Linked DNA regions of Massilia sp. METH4. Each later gene encodes a partner of the first gene's protein in a complex. Links are inferred from orthologs where the notes say so. Each region holds a gene or a part of one and is shown in the gene's direction. Other genes may lie near its edges. The genes, in order: scpB and V6Z91_RS29070.

Region 1 (8,176 bases):
GGGCGTCAACTACGCGCCGCCGTCGTTCCTCGGCGCCGCGGTACCGGCCGGCGCGGGACCGGCGGCCGCCGCGCTGCCCCCGCGTGCCAATCCCTTCGACCCGCTGGCCGCCGATATCGACTCGCTGCGTGCCACACCGCCCGGCGGCGGCGCGGCGCCGGAGCGGCGGCCCACGCTGCCTTTCGGCGCGGACAAGTGGGGGCACGACGTGATCCTGAAAACCGTCAAGGGCGCCGAAACGTCGATCGTCGTCGGGCTCGTGGCCGCCTTCGTGGCCGTCGGCCTGGGCACGCTGCTGGGCGCGCTGGCCGGGTACTTCGGCGGTGTCGTCGACGATGCGCTGGAATGGCTGTACAGCGTGTTCACGGCCATTCCCTCGATCCTGATGATCCTCACGGTGGCGGCGGTGCTCCAGGCCAAGGGCGTGGCGACGATCGTGCTGATCCTGGGCCTGACCGGCTGGACGGGACCGTACCGCCTGATTCGCGCCGAATACCTGCGGCACAAGGCGCGCGAATACGTGCTGGCGGCCGATGCCATCGGCGCCTCCGCCTGGCGCAAGATGTTCGTGCACATCTTCCCGAACGTGAGTCACGTGGCGCTGGTGCAGTTGTCGATCCTCGTCGTCGGCTTCATCAAGGCCGAGGTGATCCTGTCGTTCCTCGGCTTCGGCGTGCCGGCCGGCGTGGTGTCGTGGGGTTCGATGCTCAACGAGGCGCAGAACGAACTCCTGCTGGGCAAGTGGTGGCAGCTGGCGGCGGCCGCCGGCGCGATGGCCGTGCTGGTGACGGCATTTTCCCTGCTGGCGGACGCGCTGCGCGATGCGCTCGATCCGAAGGTGAAATGATGGGCGCCCCGTTGCTCGAGGTGAGAAACCTGCGCATCGCCTTCAAGGTCGACAAGCGCAGCACGGTCGAAGCCGTGAAGGGCATCTCCTTCGACATCCCGCGCAACGCCACGGTGGCGCTGGTGGGCGAGTCGGGCAGCGGCAAGTCGGTCAGTTCGCTGGCGGTGATGGGCCTGCTGCCGGCGGAAACCACGCTGATCGACCCGGCCAGCACGGTGCGCTTCGACGGCCACGACGTGCTGCGCCTGTCCACCGCGGAGCGCCGCGCGCTGTGCGGCCGGGATATCGCGATGATCTTCCAGGAGCCGATGTCCTCGCTCAATCCGGTTTTCACGGTCGGCTTCCAGGTGGGCGAAGTGCTGCGCCGGCACCTGGGAATGAGCCGGCGCCAGGCGCGTGCGCGCACGCTCGAATTGCTGGAAGAGGTGGGGATTCCCGATCCGGCGGCGAAGATCGATGGCTATCCGGGCCAGATGTCCGGCGGCCAGCAGCAGCGCGTGATGATCGCCATGGCGATCGCGTGCGAGCCGAAGCTGCTGATCGCCGACGAGCCGACCACCGCGCTGGACGTGACGATCCAGCAGCAGATCGTGGAGCTGATCGCGCGCCTGCAACGCGAGCGGGGCATGGCCGTGCTGTTCATCACGCACGACCTGGGGCTGGTGGGGGAGATCGCCGACCACGTGATCGTGATGCGGCACGGCGAGATCCGCGAAACGGGACCGGCGGCGCAGGTCTTCGGCGCTCCACGCGACCTGTACACCCGCGCGCTGCTCCACTGCCGGCCGTCGCTGCATGCGCGGCCGTTCCGCCTGCCCGTCATTGCCGACTACATGGAACAGGGAGCGCAGGCCGAGGCGGTGCCGCAGCGCACGCGCGGCTATGGGCCGGATGACGCGCAGTCGTCCAATATCATCCTCGACGTGCGCAACCTGAAGAAAAGCTTCTGGACGCGCGAAGGGCTGTTCGGCAAGCGCGAATTCCAGGCCGTGAAGGATGTGTCGTTCCAGCTGCTGCGCGGGAAGACGCTGGGCGTGGTCGGCGAATCCGGCTCGGGCAAGACCACGGTGGGCCTCACGCTGCTGCGGCTGCACCGGGCGACCGGCGGCAGCGTGCTGTTCGAGGGGCGCGACCTGCTGGCGCTGCCGGAGCGGGAATTCCATCCGTATAAACGGCGCATGCAGGTCATCTTCCAGAATCCCTATGCCTCGCTGAACCCGCGTTTCACGGTCGGGCAGATCCTGCTGGAGCCGATGCGGCTGCACCGCATCGGGCATGACGATGGCGAGCGGGTCGCCATGGCCCTGGCGCTGCTGGCGCGCGTGGGCTTGCCCGAGGCGGCGTTCCACCGCTATCCGCACGAATTCTCCGGCGGGCAGCGCCAGCGCATCGCGATCGCGCGCTGCCTGACGATGCGGCCGGAAATCCTCGTCTGCGACGAATCCGTGTCGGCGCTCGACGTGTCGGTGCAGGCCCAGGTGCTGAACCTGCTGCAGGACCTGCAGGACGAGTTCGGCCTGTCGTACATCTTCATCTCGCACGACCTGGCGGTGGTGAAGTACATCTCGGACCGCGTGATGGTGATGCGGGACGGCGCCGTGGTGGAAATGGCTGATGCCGACACCCTGTACCGCGACCCGCAACATCCGTACACCCGCCGCCTGTTGTCGGCATATCCCCGTGGCGTGGAGTAAGATGGCGGAACTATGATGGCGGAACTATGGCGAACTTGATCTATCTGTTGCAGGAATACGGCGTGCTGATCGTCTTCATCGTCGTCCTGGTCGAGCAGATGGGGGCGCCGATTCCCGCCTACCCGGTGCTGATCGTGTCGGGCGCGCTGGCGATGAACGGGGGCACGCCGCTGGCCGGCGTGCTGGCCGTGGCACTGACGGGCTGCGTGCTGGCCGACATGTTCTGGTTCAGCGCCGGGCGCCGCTACGGCAAGCGCATCCTGAAGGTGCTGTGCCGCATCTCGCTGTCACCCGACTATTGCGTGTCCCAGACCGAGGACAATTTCAGGAAATGGGGCGTGAAGTCGATGATCGTGGCCAAGTTCATCCCCGGCTTCAACACGATCGCGCCGCCGATGGCCGGCGCGATGGGCACGCGGCTGCCCGTCTTCCTGTCGTTCAGCCTGCTGGGCGGCCTGCTGTGGAGCCTGACGGGTATCCTGATCGGCGTGTATTTCAACAAGAACATCGACGAGGTGCTGGAAATCTTCTCGACGATGGGCGGCACCGCGCTCGCCGTGCTGGGCACGCTGCTGGCGCTGTTCGTGCTGTTCAAGTACATCGAGCGGCGCCGCTTCCAGCGCGCCATGCAGACGGAACGCATCAATGTCGAGCAGTTGCGCGCCTTGCTCGACGCTGGCCACGAGCCGGTGCTGGTGGACGCCCGCAGCGCCACCGCCCGCCAGCTCGACCCGCCGGCGCCGGGCGCGCTGCCCGTGGACGGCAACCTGGCCAGCCTGCTCGACGCGCTGCCGCGCGACCGTCACATCGTCGTCTATTGCAGCTGCCCGAACGATGTGACGGCCGCCAGCATCGCCAAGCAGCTGCACCAGCATGGGTACACGCTGGCCAGGCCGCTGCATGGCGGGCTGGAGGCATATAACTCGGCGTTCCGGGCGGGGGAGACGGTGGTGGTGGGGGAGCAGATTCCCGCGGCGGAGGGGCCGCGCTGACGCGTTATCGGTGCTGGCATGGGAAGACCGGTGTCGCGGGCGGCCATTCCCCACATGGCAACAAAGGGGTCTAGTAGTCATACTACTGCGAGATATTTGCAGCAATCGTACACGGGCGGGTGTCTTTGTACCCAAACTACATGACAGCTCTTGCGCATTCGCCAAGAAATCCGCTAGCATTGGGCTTCACCTTTTTCCTCGCCTGCCATGAACGCCATGTCGACTCCCACCCCGCAGATCCTCGTTTCCGCATACCCGGGTGGGCCCCGGCTGCTAGCCGACGTGGGCGGCACCAATGCACGCTTCGCGCTGGAAGTGGCGCCGGGGCAGGTGAGCCACATCCATGTGCTGGCCGGGGCGCAGTACCCCACGCTGGCCGCCGCCCTGCAAGCCTACCTGGCGTTGCCGGACGTGGCTGCCGCGGCGCCCGCCGTGCGCCATGGCGCGATCGCCATCGCCAACCCGGTCACCGGCGACTACGTGCGCATGACGAACCATCACTGGGAATTCTCGATCGAAGGCATGCGCCAGGAGTGCGGCTTCGAGGTGCTGGCCGTGGTCAACGACTTCACGGCGCTGGCCCGTTCCCTGCCTTTCCTGGGCGCGCACAAGCGCCAGGTCGGCGGCGGCACGGCCGTGCCGGAAACGCCGCTGGGCCTGATCGGCGCCGGCACGGGCCTGGGCGTGTCGGGCCTGATCCCGTCTGCCTCCGGCTGGACGGCGCTGCTGTCCGAGGGCGGTCACGTGAGCTTCTCCCCGGTGAACGAGACCGAAGTGGCGATCCTGCAATTCGCCTGGCGCGAATTCGAGCACGTGTCGGCCGAGCGGCTGATGTCCGGCGCCGGCATCGAACTGATTTATCGCGCGCTGGCCGACTACCGCAAGTTCGCGGCCGAGGCGCTGACCCCGGCCGAGATCGCGCGCCGCGCGCTGGCTGGCGATTGCGCGTTGTGCGACGAGGCGATCGAAGCCTTCTGCGGCATGCTGGGCACGATCGGCGCCAACCTGGCCGTCACGCTGGGTGCGCAAGGCGGCATCTATATCGGCGGCGGCATCGTACCGAAACTGGGCGAGCGCTTCGACAAATCGGGTTTCCGTGCCCGCTTCGAGGCAAAGGGCCGCTTCCGCCAGTACCTGTCGGGCATTCCCACCTATGTGATCACCGCGGAGTATCCGGCTTTCCTGGGCGTATCCGCCATCCTGGCCGAGCGGTTGGCCGCTTGATCGGTTAAACTGCGCAGTTACACTCGTCCATCACACGGATCCGCCACGATAGGCGTGCGAATTGCACTGCGCACGCTTTTATGGAGTACAATGCCCGTCATTGGATGAAACGGCGCCACCCGATCCCGCAACTCTTCCGGGGAAGGCCGACAAGGTTTTCAGGTCTTGAAAACACTTCTCTCCATCGTTGACCTTATTTGATCTGACGCCCCGGGTGGTCTTCACGCCCCGGAATCGCCGGCCATCCGCCGGCGGTTCGCCGGTATTTCGTACGCCGGGCAGGGCGCCCACATTGTTGGCATATGGATACAGCTGAGGCGAAGAAAGTCCTCGAAACCGCACTGCTATGCGCACGCGAGCCGTTGCCGATGCACAGCCTGAAGAAGCTGTTCGTCGATGTCGACGAGGCCGGGCGGCCGCTGGACGAAGGCCTCGGCAGCGATGAAATCCGCGGCCTGCTGGAGTCGTTGCGGCAGGATTGGCAGGGCAGGGGAGTCGAACTCGTGAACCTGTCCTCCGGCTGGCGCTTCCAGAGCCGGCCCGAGATGAAGCAATACCTGGATCGCCTGAACCCGGAAAAGCCGCAGAAGTATTCGCGGGCCACGCTCGAGACGCTGGCGATCATCGCCTACCGCCAGCCGGTCACGCGGGGCGACATCGAGGAAATCCGCGGCGTGGCCGTGAATTCGCAGACGATCCGCATGCTGGAAGACCGCGGCTGGGTCGACACCGTCGGTTACCGCGACGTGCCGGGCCGCCCGGCGCTCCTCGGCACCTCGAAGCAGTTCCTGGATGATCTGGGCTTACAGTCGCTGGCCCAGCTGCCGCCTTTGCAGCAAATCAGCGATACGCAGAACGCCAATTCGATCGAGATGCTCGAAGCGGCGCTGCAGGAGAATTTCGAGAAGGCGGCGCATGCCGCCGATGTCACTGACAATGTAGCGCCCGGGGAAGCATCCGCCACAGGCGCGGTGCAGGCGCCTGACGCTGAGCCCACGCAAGAAAACACGCATGAACAACACTGAGAACATTTCCGAGACCGGCACGCCGGCCGAACCGGCCGTGAAGCCGAAGCGTCGCACCAAGGCGCAGATCGCCGCCGAGGCTGCTGCCGCCGCCACCCCCGCCACCGCCACTCCGGCCGCCGCTGCTCCTGCCGAGCCAGCACCGGCGGCCGAGGCACCCGCCAAGCCGAAGCGCACCCGCAAGAAGGCCGAATCCGCGAGCGCCGCCGAGGCGCCAGCCGCCGAAGCCGCCGCGCCGGCAGCCGCGGCCGAGGAAGCCCCCGCCGTGAAAAAGCCGCGCGCCCGCAAGCCGAAGGCGGAAGTGGCGTCCGAGGCGGCCACTCCAGCAGCGGAAGCCTCCGCGGCCGTTGCGCCTGTCGCCGAATCTGCCGCTGCATCTGCCGCATCGGTAGCGCAACCTGCCGGCGACGAGCAGCCGGCCCCCGGGAAAGCGCGTGCGCCGCGCGGTCCGCGCCAGATGCGCGAGCAGCGCGCACTGCGCGACGCGCAGAAGGCGGAACAGGCACCAATCGAAGCGCAACCGGCCGAGCAGCCCGCACCTGCATCCGAGTCGGCGCCGGTGCCTGCCGATGCCGCGCCGCAGGAGCAGCGCCGGGAAGGTGGCCGCAACAACGGCAAGAAGCGTAACGACACCCGTAACGACCGGAATGCAGCCGGTCGTGAAGGGCGCGAAGGCAACCGCACCGAAGGCAACCGCACCGAAGGCAACCGCACTGAAGGCAACCGCACTGAAGGCGGTCGCACCGAAGGCGGTCGCGCCGAAGGTGGACGTGCCGAAGGTGGACGTGCCGAAGGCGGCCGCAACGAGCGCAATGCGCAGAATGCGCGTGGCGGCAAGGGCAAGGGCGCCCAGCGCGGCCCCGGCGGCAACGGCAAGCTGAACGAAGCCGATGCCGTGTTCTCCTTCGTCACCTCCGAGGCGTTCGACCAGGAAGACGGCGCGCGCGGCGGCAAGGCCCAGCAAAAGCCGGTGCGCCGCGACCTGACGGCCGAAGACGACGCACCGAAGCTGCACAAGGTGCTGGCCGAGGCGGGCCTGGGTTCGCGCCGCGACATGGAAGAGCTGATCGTTGCCGGCCGCGTGTCGGTGAACGGCGAGCCTGCGCACATCGGCCAGCGCATCCTGCCGACCGACGCGGTGCGCATCAACGGAAAACTGATTCAGCGGAAAGTCTCGAAGAAGCCGCCGCGCGTGCTCGTGTACCACAAGCCGGCCGGCGAAATCGTCTCGCACGACGATCCGGAAGGCCGTCCATCCGTGTTCGACCGCCTGCCGCAAATGAAAGTGGGTAAATGGCTGGCCGTCGGCCGCCTGGACTTCAATACCGAAGGCCTGCTGCTGTTCACCACGTCCGGCGACCTGGCGAACCGTCTCATGCACCCGCGCTACAACATCGACCGCGAATACGCCGTGCGCACGCTGGGCGAGCTGGAAGAAGGCATGCGCCAGAAACTGCTGGCCGGCGTCGAGCTGGAAGACGGCCCGGCGCAATTCACCAAGATCGCCGATGGCGGCGGCGAAGGCGTCAACAAGTGGTACCGCGTGGTGATCGGCGAAGGCCGCAACCGCGAGGTGCGCCGCATGTTCGAGGCGGTGGGCCTGACGGTCTCCCGCCTGATCCGCACCCGCTACGGCGCGCTCACGCTGCCGTCGAACCTGAAGCGCGGCCGCTGGGAAGAGATGGAAGAAAACACCGTGCGCGACCTGATGGCCGCCGTGGGTGTCGAGAAGAAGGTGGCCAGTGGCGAGCCGAAGGGCAAGGGCGGCGAACGCATCGGCAACGAGCGCGGCGAAAAGCGCGGCAACCGCGAGCGCGAGCCGAACTTCAATCGCATGGATATTTCCAACAAGAACGCCGATCCGTTCCCGCAGCCGGCCAAGGGCGGCCGCAATGGCGGCGGTGCCGGCAGCTACTTCGGCGCCGGCGGCGCCGGCGTGGGCCGTCCCGGCCGTGGCCAGGGTGGCGGTGTGGGCCGCGCGGGCATCGGCGACCAGGGCGGCAGCAGCCGTCCCCAGCAGGGTAAGGGCCGCGCCCCGCGCCAGCCGGATCCGCTGCAGACCACGTTCGGCTTCGCCGGCCAGCAGCCGCGCCGCGGCGGGCAGCCGCGGGGTGGGGCGATGGATCACGGGATGCCGAGAAGGCGTAAGGGGTGAAGCAGGGAATTCGCGGAGCACTGCTCCGCGCCTGCGGAACGGCTCGGCCTTGCAAGGCCGAGACTGGGGAGGGACAGGGAATTCGCGGAGCACTGCTCCGCGCCTGCGGAACGGCTCGGCCTTGCAAGGCCGAGACTGGGGAGGGACAGGGAATTCGCGGAGCACTGCTCCGCGCCTGCGGACGGCTCGGCCTTGCAAGGCCGAGACTGGAACTGTGCTTGAATTCCTGCGCAAGAGCC
Region 2 (8,047 bases), 3.5 Mb from region 1 along the record:
ACTCATGCCGGGCGCCGTGAGGAAACGACGATGCCGCCCACGATTAACAGGAATGCGATGCCATGATAAACATGCGGCGGCTCGCCGAGGAATGCCGAGGATAATAGCGCGGCGAACAGCGGCGTCAGGTTACTGAAGAACGCGGCAATGGCTGGCCCTGCCTGTTGTACGCCTGCACCCCAGCAGCGGAAAGCGATAATGGCCGGGCCGATGGCGACATAAACCAGCGCGGCCATCAGCGTGCCGTTCCAGTGGATTGCCGGATGGAGCAGCGCCCATTCGCCGGCCGCAAATGCGCCGGACCACAGCACGCCGAATCCGACTTGCGCACCCAGGAATGCCGCCCAATCGGCACGCAGCGAGGACGGCTCGGCCGTGCGCGTCAACAGCCAGCTATACAGCGACCACGCAATTGTTGCCAGGATCATGAATAAATCGCCGGCAACGAGGCGCAATTCCAGCAAATGATTCCATTCGCCGCGCGCCAGCACGACCAATACGCCGCCGATCGACAATACGGCGCCGATCATTTGCCGCCGGGTGACGGCGGCGCCGAAAAACAGCCAGCCCGTCGCCATCATCCACACCGGCATGCCGGCCGCCACGAGCGTGACATTGATCGGCGTGCTGCTCTGCAGCGCCAGGTATTGCAGCGCGTTGTACATGCCCACGCCGAGCAGGCCCAATACCGCGAAGCGTTTCCAGTGCGGCCACAGGCTGCTGCCGCGGCGGAAAACCGGCCCGGCCAGCGGCAGCAGGATCAACAGCGCAAGCAGCCAGCGCAGGAAGTTCAGCGTCATCGGCGGCACCAGGTCGTGGACGAGCCGGCCGACAATGGCATTGCCCGCCCATAGCATCGGCGCGAGGGTGAGCAGAAACGCGGTATGGAGTGTCAGTCGTGAATTCATTGCAGGAAAGAATAACCGATCGGACAAGGCGTTGCAGAGACGCCAGAACTCAGCCGTGGAAAGGTGGAGAAATTCCCTTGAGCATGCCGCAGCGCGGTAGAATACGCGCTGGTTTCCACCTTTCTTTCACGATATGAAACTCCTGTTCAAACAACACCGCATGTACGAGTCCGAGCACACCCAGTTCATCAAGGGTCTGAAAGAGAAGAATCCGCAGATCGAGGCAGGCCAGCAGGCAGGCCGCGCCCTGCTGTGGGACAAGTCCCCGACGACGCTGGACGAGCAAGCCCGCCAGCGCGCATCCCGCATTGCACAACAGCCTTACGTTTACCAGACCAAGCTGTAACTTTCACGGAAGGCACGGATGCTGCCACAGGACGCGGCAGGCGACGCCGACGATGCCTCGACCGGGGCATCCGACGTCGCCACCGCGGATATGCCGGTTGCCCCCACCGGGGCGACACCGGCGCCTGACAGCGCCGCGGCGGACGCCGACGGCGCCGCTTTGGCACGCCTGTATGGCGAGCCCCTGCTGAAGCTGCCGAACGACCTGTACATCCCCCCCGACGCTCTGGAAATCTTCCTCGAAGCGTTCGAAGGTCCGCTCGACCTGCTGCTTTACCTGATCCGCCGCCAGAATTTCAATATCCTCGACATTCCGATGGCCCAGGTCACGCTGCAATACCTGCAGTACGTGGAGCAGATCCGCCTGTCGAATTTGGAACTGGCCGCTGAGTACCTGCTGATGGCCGCCATGCTCATAGAAATCAAGTCGCGCATGCTGCTGCCGCAGCGGCCGCACGATATCGAGCTCGAGGCCGAAGACCCCCGTGCCGAACTGGTGCGCCGCCTGCTCGAGTACGAGCAGATCAAGCTGGCCGCCTACGACCTGAATGCCCTGCCCCAGGTGGACCGCGACTTCGTGCGCACGCAGATTTATATCGAGCAAAGCCTCGTGCCCGTGTGGCCCGAGGTCAGCGCGGCGGACCTGCAAGGGGCCTGGCGCGACCTGATGAAACGGGCCAAGCTGAAACAGCATCACCGCATCACGCGCGAGGAACTGTCGGTGCGCGAGCACATGACGATCATCCTGCGCCGCCTGCAATCGCAGCGCTTCGTGGAATTCGCCGACCTGTTCGAGCCGGCTGGCGGCGTGCCCGTGCTCGTCGTGAATTTCGTCGCCATGCTGGAACTGGCGAAGGAAACGCTGATCGAAATTACCCAGGCCGAACCGTTCGCGCCCATTTATGTGCGCCTGGCCTATTCACCGGCCTAGGGAAGCGCTGATTTATTGCTGGTGGATGAGATTGGTCCTGAAAAACGTGTCCAGCAAGACGCAAATGGCCTGTCATACTAAGGTATGGCGGGCCATTTGTGACGCAGCTGGGCGCGTTTTTCAGGGCCAAGATCGCCGCCATGAATAAATCAGCGCTTCCCTAGAATAAGGCCCACCACGGCCTTGCTCCACTCAAGAAGAACATTATGAAAATCATTTCCTCCATCGAAGAATTGCGCGACCAGCTCTCGGGCCAGTTGCGCACCGCGTTCGTGCCCACGATGGGCAACCTGCACGAAGGCCACCTGTCGCTGATGCGGCTGGCGCGCAAGCATGGCGACCCCGTCGTCGCCTCCATCTTCGTGAACCGCCTGCAGTTCGGCCCGAACGAGGACTTCGACAAGTACCCGCGCACGTTCCAGGCGGACGTGGAAAAGCTGGAAAAGGAAGGCGTCTATGTGCTGTTCGCGCCGACCGAGAAGGATATGTACCCGGAACCGCAGGAATACCGTGTGCAGCCCCCGGATGGCCTCGGCAATATCCTGGAAGGCGAATTCCGCCCGGGCTTCTTCAACGGCGTGTGCACGGTGGTGACGAAGCTGTTTTCCTGCGTGCAGCCGAAGGTGGCCGTGTTCGGCAAGAAGGATTACCAGCAATTGATGATCGTGCGGAACATGGCGCGCCAGTTCGCGCTGCCCACGCAGATCATCGGCGCCGAGACGTTCCGCGCCGACGACGGCCTGGCGCTGTCGTCCCGCAATATGTACCTGTCCGCGGCCGAGCGGGCCGAAGCGCCGGCGCTGTTCCAGGCGCTGAACTTCGTCGCCAACGAAATGCGCGCCGGGCACCTGGATGTGTTCCAGCTCGAGCACAAGGCGATGGACGACCTGGCGGCGCGGGGGTGGAAACCCGATTACATCAGCATCCGCAAGCGGGTCGATCTGCAACCGCCCAATGCCGGCGATCTCGCGCAGGGCGAGCCACTGGTCGTGCTCGCGGCGGCGAAGCTGGGGACGACGCGGTTGATCGATAACCTCGAAATCTGAAGCATCCGCAGGCGACGAAGCAACTGGTGTCGGACATCATTTCCGCAGGAAATGGTGTGCGACACCGGTTTTCCCATACCGTAGCCAGCCCGTAAGAAAACCGGTGTCGCACACCATTTCGGGCCGTGCCCGAAATGGTGTGCGACACCAAACTCTGGCGCCAACGGTCAGACACTCAGGACCTCACCCCGTCACATTCTGCGTCCATGCCAGCGCCGAAAGGTGCGCCTTGTTGACCTCTTCCGGCGTCAGTTGCAGCGACGCGGCCAGGGAGCCGACCAGGTGCGAGTTCAGTTCACACGCTTCGGCCAGCGCCAGGTAGGGACCAAAGCGCCCGCCCCGCTCCAGCAGTGCGGTCACGATTTCCGCGGACAGCGGCACCGTTTCCAGCACATCCTTCATCGGTATGCCCAGCAGCCGGTCCAGCAGCGAGAACATGCCGGCCACGAAGACGTTCTCGGCGTCGGCGCGGCCAAGAGCGGCGGTGCCCAGCAATTCGGCCAGCCGGCCGCGCACCACGGCCGTTTCCAGCAGCACCGGCGAGTAGCCGCTCGTGCTGGCGGTGGCCAGCAGCAGCGTAAGCCAGCGGTACAGCGGCTGGTAGCCCAGCAGCGTGATGGCTTGCTTCAATGACTGGATCTCGCGGCCGGCGCCGAAGCCGGCCGAGTTGATGTAGCGGAGCAGCTTGTAGGACAGCGCGGCGTCGCGCTTCAACACGCTTTCGATCTTCGCCACGTCGGCATTGGCCTGCACCATCTGCATCAGCTGCAGGATCACCGTCTGCGCCGGGTTCAGGCCCTTCACGTCCGGCCCCGGCCGGGGCGTCAGGTGCAGCTTGCCCACGAAGGCGTCGATGCCGAGCGCGGCGCAGGCGTCGAAGTCTTCCCAGGTCGCCACCGGGCGGCCGACCATGCGCACCGACGACTGCTTCAGCGCCGCATAGGCGCGCGCCTGCGCGGCCACGTCGCCGCCGGTAAAGCGCACCTCCACGTACGATGCGATCATCGGCAGGCGATTGCCCACGCGGGCCAGGTCGCAGTTGCGCAGCAGGATGCCAACGTCGCCGGCGCGCAGTGCGCGCACGGCGGCCAGCGTGTCGGGATTGGCCAGCTCGGCCGTGCGGATCGACAGCACCGTATGCCGCGGCGGCAGGTCGTGCAGCGCATCGGTCGACAGCATGCCGGGAACGGCCTGCAGGAACAGCGTCTTGTCGCGCAGCAGCCAGCCGCGCCCGGGATCGTTGACGTGGGAAGCCACGAAGCCGACCAGGTCTTCCAGTTCGGAAAGCAGGGGCACCACGCTCGGGTCGTTCTGCCACGCCAGTTCGTAGCCGACCACGCGCTGCTGCGGGTCGAGCAGCGGCTCGCGGACGAGGAAATGCGTCTGGTGCATGGGTATGGAGGCGGCGGGGAGCGGAAGGCAGCAGCAAGCGGGCCGCGCGGCCCGCCTGGATCAGAAACCGAGGCTGTCGAGCAGGTCGTCGACCTGGCTCTGGTCGGCCACGATGCCCTCTTTCGACTTGTCGATCTGCGGCCCGTTCAACAGGCCGTTGTCGATTTCCTTCTTCAACTGCTCGGGAGCGAAGTCGATCAGCGTCTGCACGAGCTGCTGCTCGAGGTTTTGCGCGATACCGGTGACGCGCTTGATCACCTGGCCCGTCAGGTCCTGGAAGTCCTGGGCCATCATGATGTCCATCAGGTGGGACTTGGTGGCGCTGGTGGCATCGGTGGTCGCACCCAGCGTGGCGATCGTGCGCTGCGCGAGCGCGCGCCAGTCGGCGTTGCTCGTGCCCTGGCCGTCCAGCAGTGCCTGCCAGGCGCCGGACAGCTCTTTCGCGTCGCTGCAGATGCGGTCCTGCAGCGGGCCGGCTTCGTCCGTGGCGTTGAGCACCTTCTGCGCCGCGTCTTCGGAGAGGCGCGCCACGTAATCGAGGCGATCGCGGGCGTCCGGGATATCCTCGGCCGCCTTTTCGATCAATTTGTCGAGGCCCAGGCCGCGCAGGTTCTCGTGCAGCGCACGGGTCATGTGCCCGATGCGCGCCAGGAACTCCTCATGAGAATCCACGCTGCCCGCGGCGGCGATGCCGGCTTGCTCAACCATAAATCAGGCTCCGAGCTTTTCGAAGATCTTATTCAGCTTCTCGTCCAGCGTGGCCGCCGTGAAAGGCTTGACGACGTAGCCGTTGGCGCCGGCCTGGGCCGCCGCGATGATGTTTTCCTTCTTCGCCTCGGCGGTCACCATCAGCACCGGCAGCTTGGCCAGCGCGGGATCGGCGCGGATGTTCTGCAGCATGGTCAGGCCATCCATGTTCGGCATGTTCCAGTCGGACACGACGAAGTCGAACTGTTCCGAACGCAGCTTGGCCAGGGCCATCACGCCGTCCTCGGCTTCGTCGACATTGGCATAACCCAGTTCTTTCAACAGATTCCGGACGATGCGGCGCATCGTCGAGAAGTCGTCTACAACCAAAAATTTCATCTTTGGATCAGCCATGAATTGCTCCGTTGTTTCTCTACGCGGTTATCAAATATTAGTGTCGGGGTTGGGTCGCGCCACCAGCAAATTGAAGGATAGCATTTAAGTTGCCTCGAGGGAATGAAACTCCCCGTAAATGCATGCGAAAACACGATATCCGTATCTATCACGCCAATGCCACACCGATGTTCACGCCACTTTGGTGCAGTATGCACCTTCGAACGCACGTCGTACTGTTCGCTACACGCGCAATGCGCGCATCCCGTGTTGCGCCAGATAACCCAGCACCATGCCCGGCAGCGCCTGCAACGCCCCCACCTCGTGGGTAGCGCCCACGGCGATCGCCTCGCGCGGCATGCCGAAGACGACGCAACTGGCCTCATCCTGAGCAAAATTATACGCCCCGGCCGCCTTCATCTCCAGCATGCCCGCCGCGCCGTCCTTGCCCATGCCGGTCAGGATCACCCCCACCGCGTTCTTGCCGGCGTGCTGGGCCGCGGAGCGGAACAGCACATCGACCGACGGCCGGTGGCGATTGACGGGTTCGCCCTGGTCGAGCTTCGTCATGTAGTTCGCGCCGGAACGCGCCAGCAGCAAGTGCGAATGGCCGGGCGCGATATACGCATGGCCCGGCAGCACGCGCTCGTTGCCTTGCGCCTCCTGCACCGAAATCTTGCACAGCGAATCCAGGCGCTTGGCGAACGAGCGTGTAAACCCTTCCGGCATGTGCTGCGTGATCAGGATCCCCGGGCAGTCGGACGGCATCTGCATCAGGAATTCCCGGATCGCCTCGGTACCGCCGGTGGACGCACCGACGATGATCAGTTTTTCGGACGACATCAGCGGATTGCGTAATTGTGGCAGGGGTGCGTGCCCTTCGGCGCCCGCTTGGGGCAGCGTGCGGGCGCGGATACGGGCCTTGGCCGCCGCGCGGATCTTGTCCGCGATCAGGTCGGCATACTCGCGCATCCCCGTCTGGATCGAGATCTTCGGCTTCTGCACGAAGTCGACGGCGCCCAGTTCCAGCGCGCGCATCGTGATCTCGGAACCGCGCTCGGTCAGGGAGGACACCATCACCACCGGCATCGGCCGCAGCCGCATCAGCTTTTCAAGGAAATCCAGGCCGTCCATCTTCGGCATTTCCACGTCCAGGGTCAGCACGTGCGGATTGGTTTGCTTGATCAGTTCGCGCGCCACCAGCGGGTCGGGCGCCGTGCCCACCACTTCCATGTCCGGCTGGCTGTTGATAATTTCGGTCATCACGCTGCGGATCAGCGCCGAGTCGTCGACAACCACCACCTTGATCTTCATAGTCCCCTCAACAAAATGCCTTGTCAGAACAGTTCGATTTCGCCGGCCACAGGCTGTACCTTCAGGCGGCTTGCGTATTCGATTTCGCGCTTGGCCAACGTGTCGTTATGCGACTGCATCAGCTTCTTCACGAGCACCTTGCCCGTGCGCGGGAAGAAGTACACCTTGCGCGGATAGACATCGTTCAAGTCCTCGGCCACGATGCGAATGCGCTCGTTGCGCAGGAAAGTCTGGACGAACGCCGCATTGCGCTCGCCCACGTTCATCGCGGTGAAGCCCTTGAGCACTGCGCCGCCGCCGAACACCTTCGCTTCCAGGTTGTCGCGGCGCGCGCCCGCCTTCAGGAGGCTGTTGATCAGGATTTCCATCGCGTAGGTGCCGTAGCGGGCGGACGCCGACACGGGGCTGTTCGCCTCCGCGCCGCCATCGGGCAGCATGAAATGGTTCATGCCGCCCAGGCCGGACACGCGGTCGCGGATGCAGGCCGACACGCACGAGCCCAGCACCGTCACGATCAGCATGTCCTTGTGCGTGAAGTAGTACTCGCCCGGCAGTATCTTCGCCGCTTCGCAATCGAAGGTGCGGTCGAAGTAGACGTTGGTGGCGATGTGTTCTTTGTCCATCGTATGGCTTTCGCTGACGCTTGCAACCGAAGGGGCGTTCGCGTAGTTATGCGCGCTGGTTCGCAAGCGCGCGTGCGGAGTTGTCGAGCTCGTAGACGGTCTTGCCGCGCAGCTTCAGCGCGTCGGACACGTACAGGAAATTCTCGGAATGCCCGGCGAACAGCAGCGCGTCGGGCTTCATCAGCGGCACGAAGCGCGACAGGATCTTGCGCTGCGTGGCCTTGTCGAAATAGATCATCACGTTGCGGCAGAAGATCACGTCGAACGGGCCGCGGATATCCCACTTGTCCTCCAGCAGGTTCAGTTGCCGGTACGTGATCAGCTGGCGCAGTTCGGGACGCGCCCGCACCATGCCCGCCTTGTCGCCCTTCCCTTTCAGGAAGAAGCGGCGCTGCTGCTCGGCGCTGA

What was found.
Region 2: scpB (region 1) and V6Z91_RS29070 share a complex: the UniProt entries of both Bacillus subtilis proteins name them as parts of the cohesin-like complex. The link is inferred for Massilia sp. METH4 from one-to-one orthologs.

What each region holds. Positions count from the first base shown.
Region 1 is NZ_CP146614.1:3,146,693-3,154,868, forward strand. Bases 3,952-6,920 are described here. They hold scpB (SMC-Scp complex subunit ScpB), read left to right. Parts: upstream 3,952-5,059; coding sequence 5,060-5,782; downstream 5,783-6,920. Other genes in these bases: V6Z91_RS13855 (glucokinase), read left to right, coding at 3,952-4,757; rluB (23S rRNA pseudouridine(2605) synthase RluB), read left to right, coding at 5,769-6,920. In the rest of the region: V6Z91_RS13840 (ABC transporter permease), read left to right, coding at 1-847; V6Z91_RS13845 (ABC transporter ATP-binding protein), read left to right, coding at 847-2,541; V6Z91_RS13850 (VTT domain-containing protein), read left to right, coding at 2,568-3,533; more of V6Z91_RS13855, read left to right, coding at 3,741-3,951; more of rluB, read left to right, coding at 6,921-7,937. UniProt on the Bacillus subtilis protein: Participates in chromosomal partition during cell division. May act via the formation of a condensin-like complex containing Smc and ScpA that pull DNA away from mid-cell into both cell halves.
Region 2 is NZ_CP146614.1:6,692,929-6,700,975, forward strand. What follows is about bases 425-3,264. They hold V6Z91_RS29070 (ScpA family protein), read left to right. Parts: upstream 425-1,344; coding sequence 1,345-2,184; downstream 2,185-3,264. Other genes in these bases: V6Z91_RS29060 (DMT family transporter), read right to left, coding at 425-908; V6Z91_RS29065 (DUF3460 family protein), read left to right, coding at 1,042-1,254; panC (pantoate--beta-alanine ligase), read left to right, coding at 2,391-3,230. In the rest of the region: more of V6Z91_RS29060, read right to left, coding at 3-424; V6Z91_RS29080 (HDOD domain-containing protein), read right to left, coding at 3,414-4,622; protein phosphatase CheZ, read right to left, coding at 4,683-5,330; chemotaxis response regulator CheY, read right to left, coding at 5,334-5,723; V6Z91_RS29095 (chemotaxis response regulator protein-glutamate methylesterase), read right to left, coding at 5,946-7,016; chemoreceptor glutamine deamidase CheD, read right to left, coding at 7,040-7,639; V6Z91_RS29105 (CheR family methyltransferase), read right to left, coding at 7,686-8,047. UniProt on the Bacillus subtilis protein: Participates in chromosomal partition during cell division. May act via the formation of a condensin-like complex containing Smc and ScpB that pull DNA away from mid-cell into both cell halves.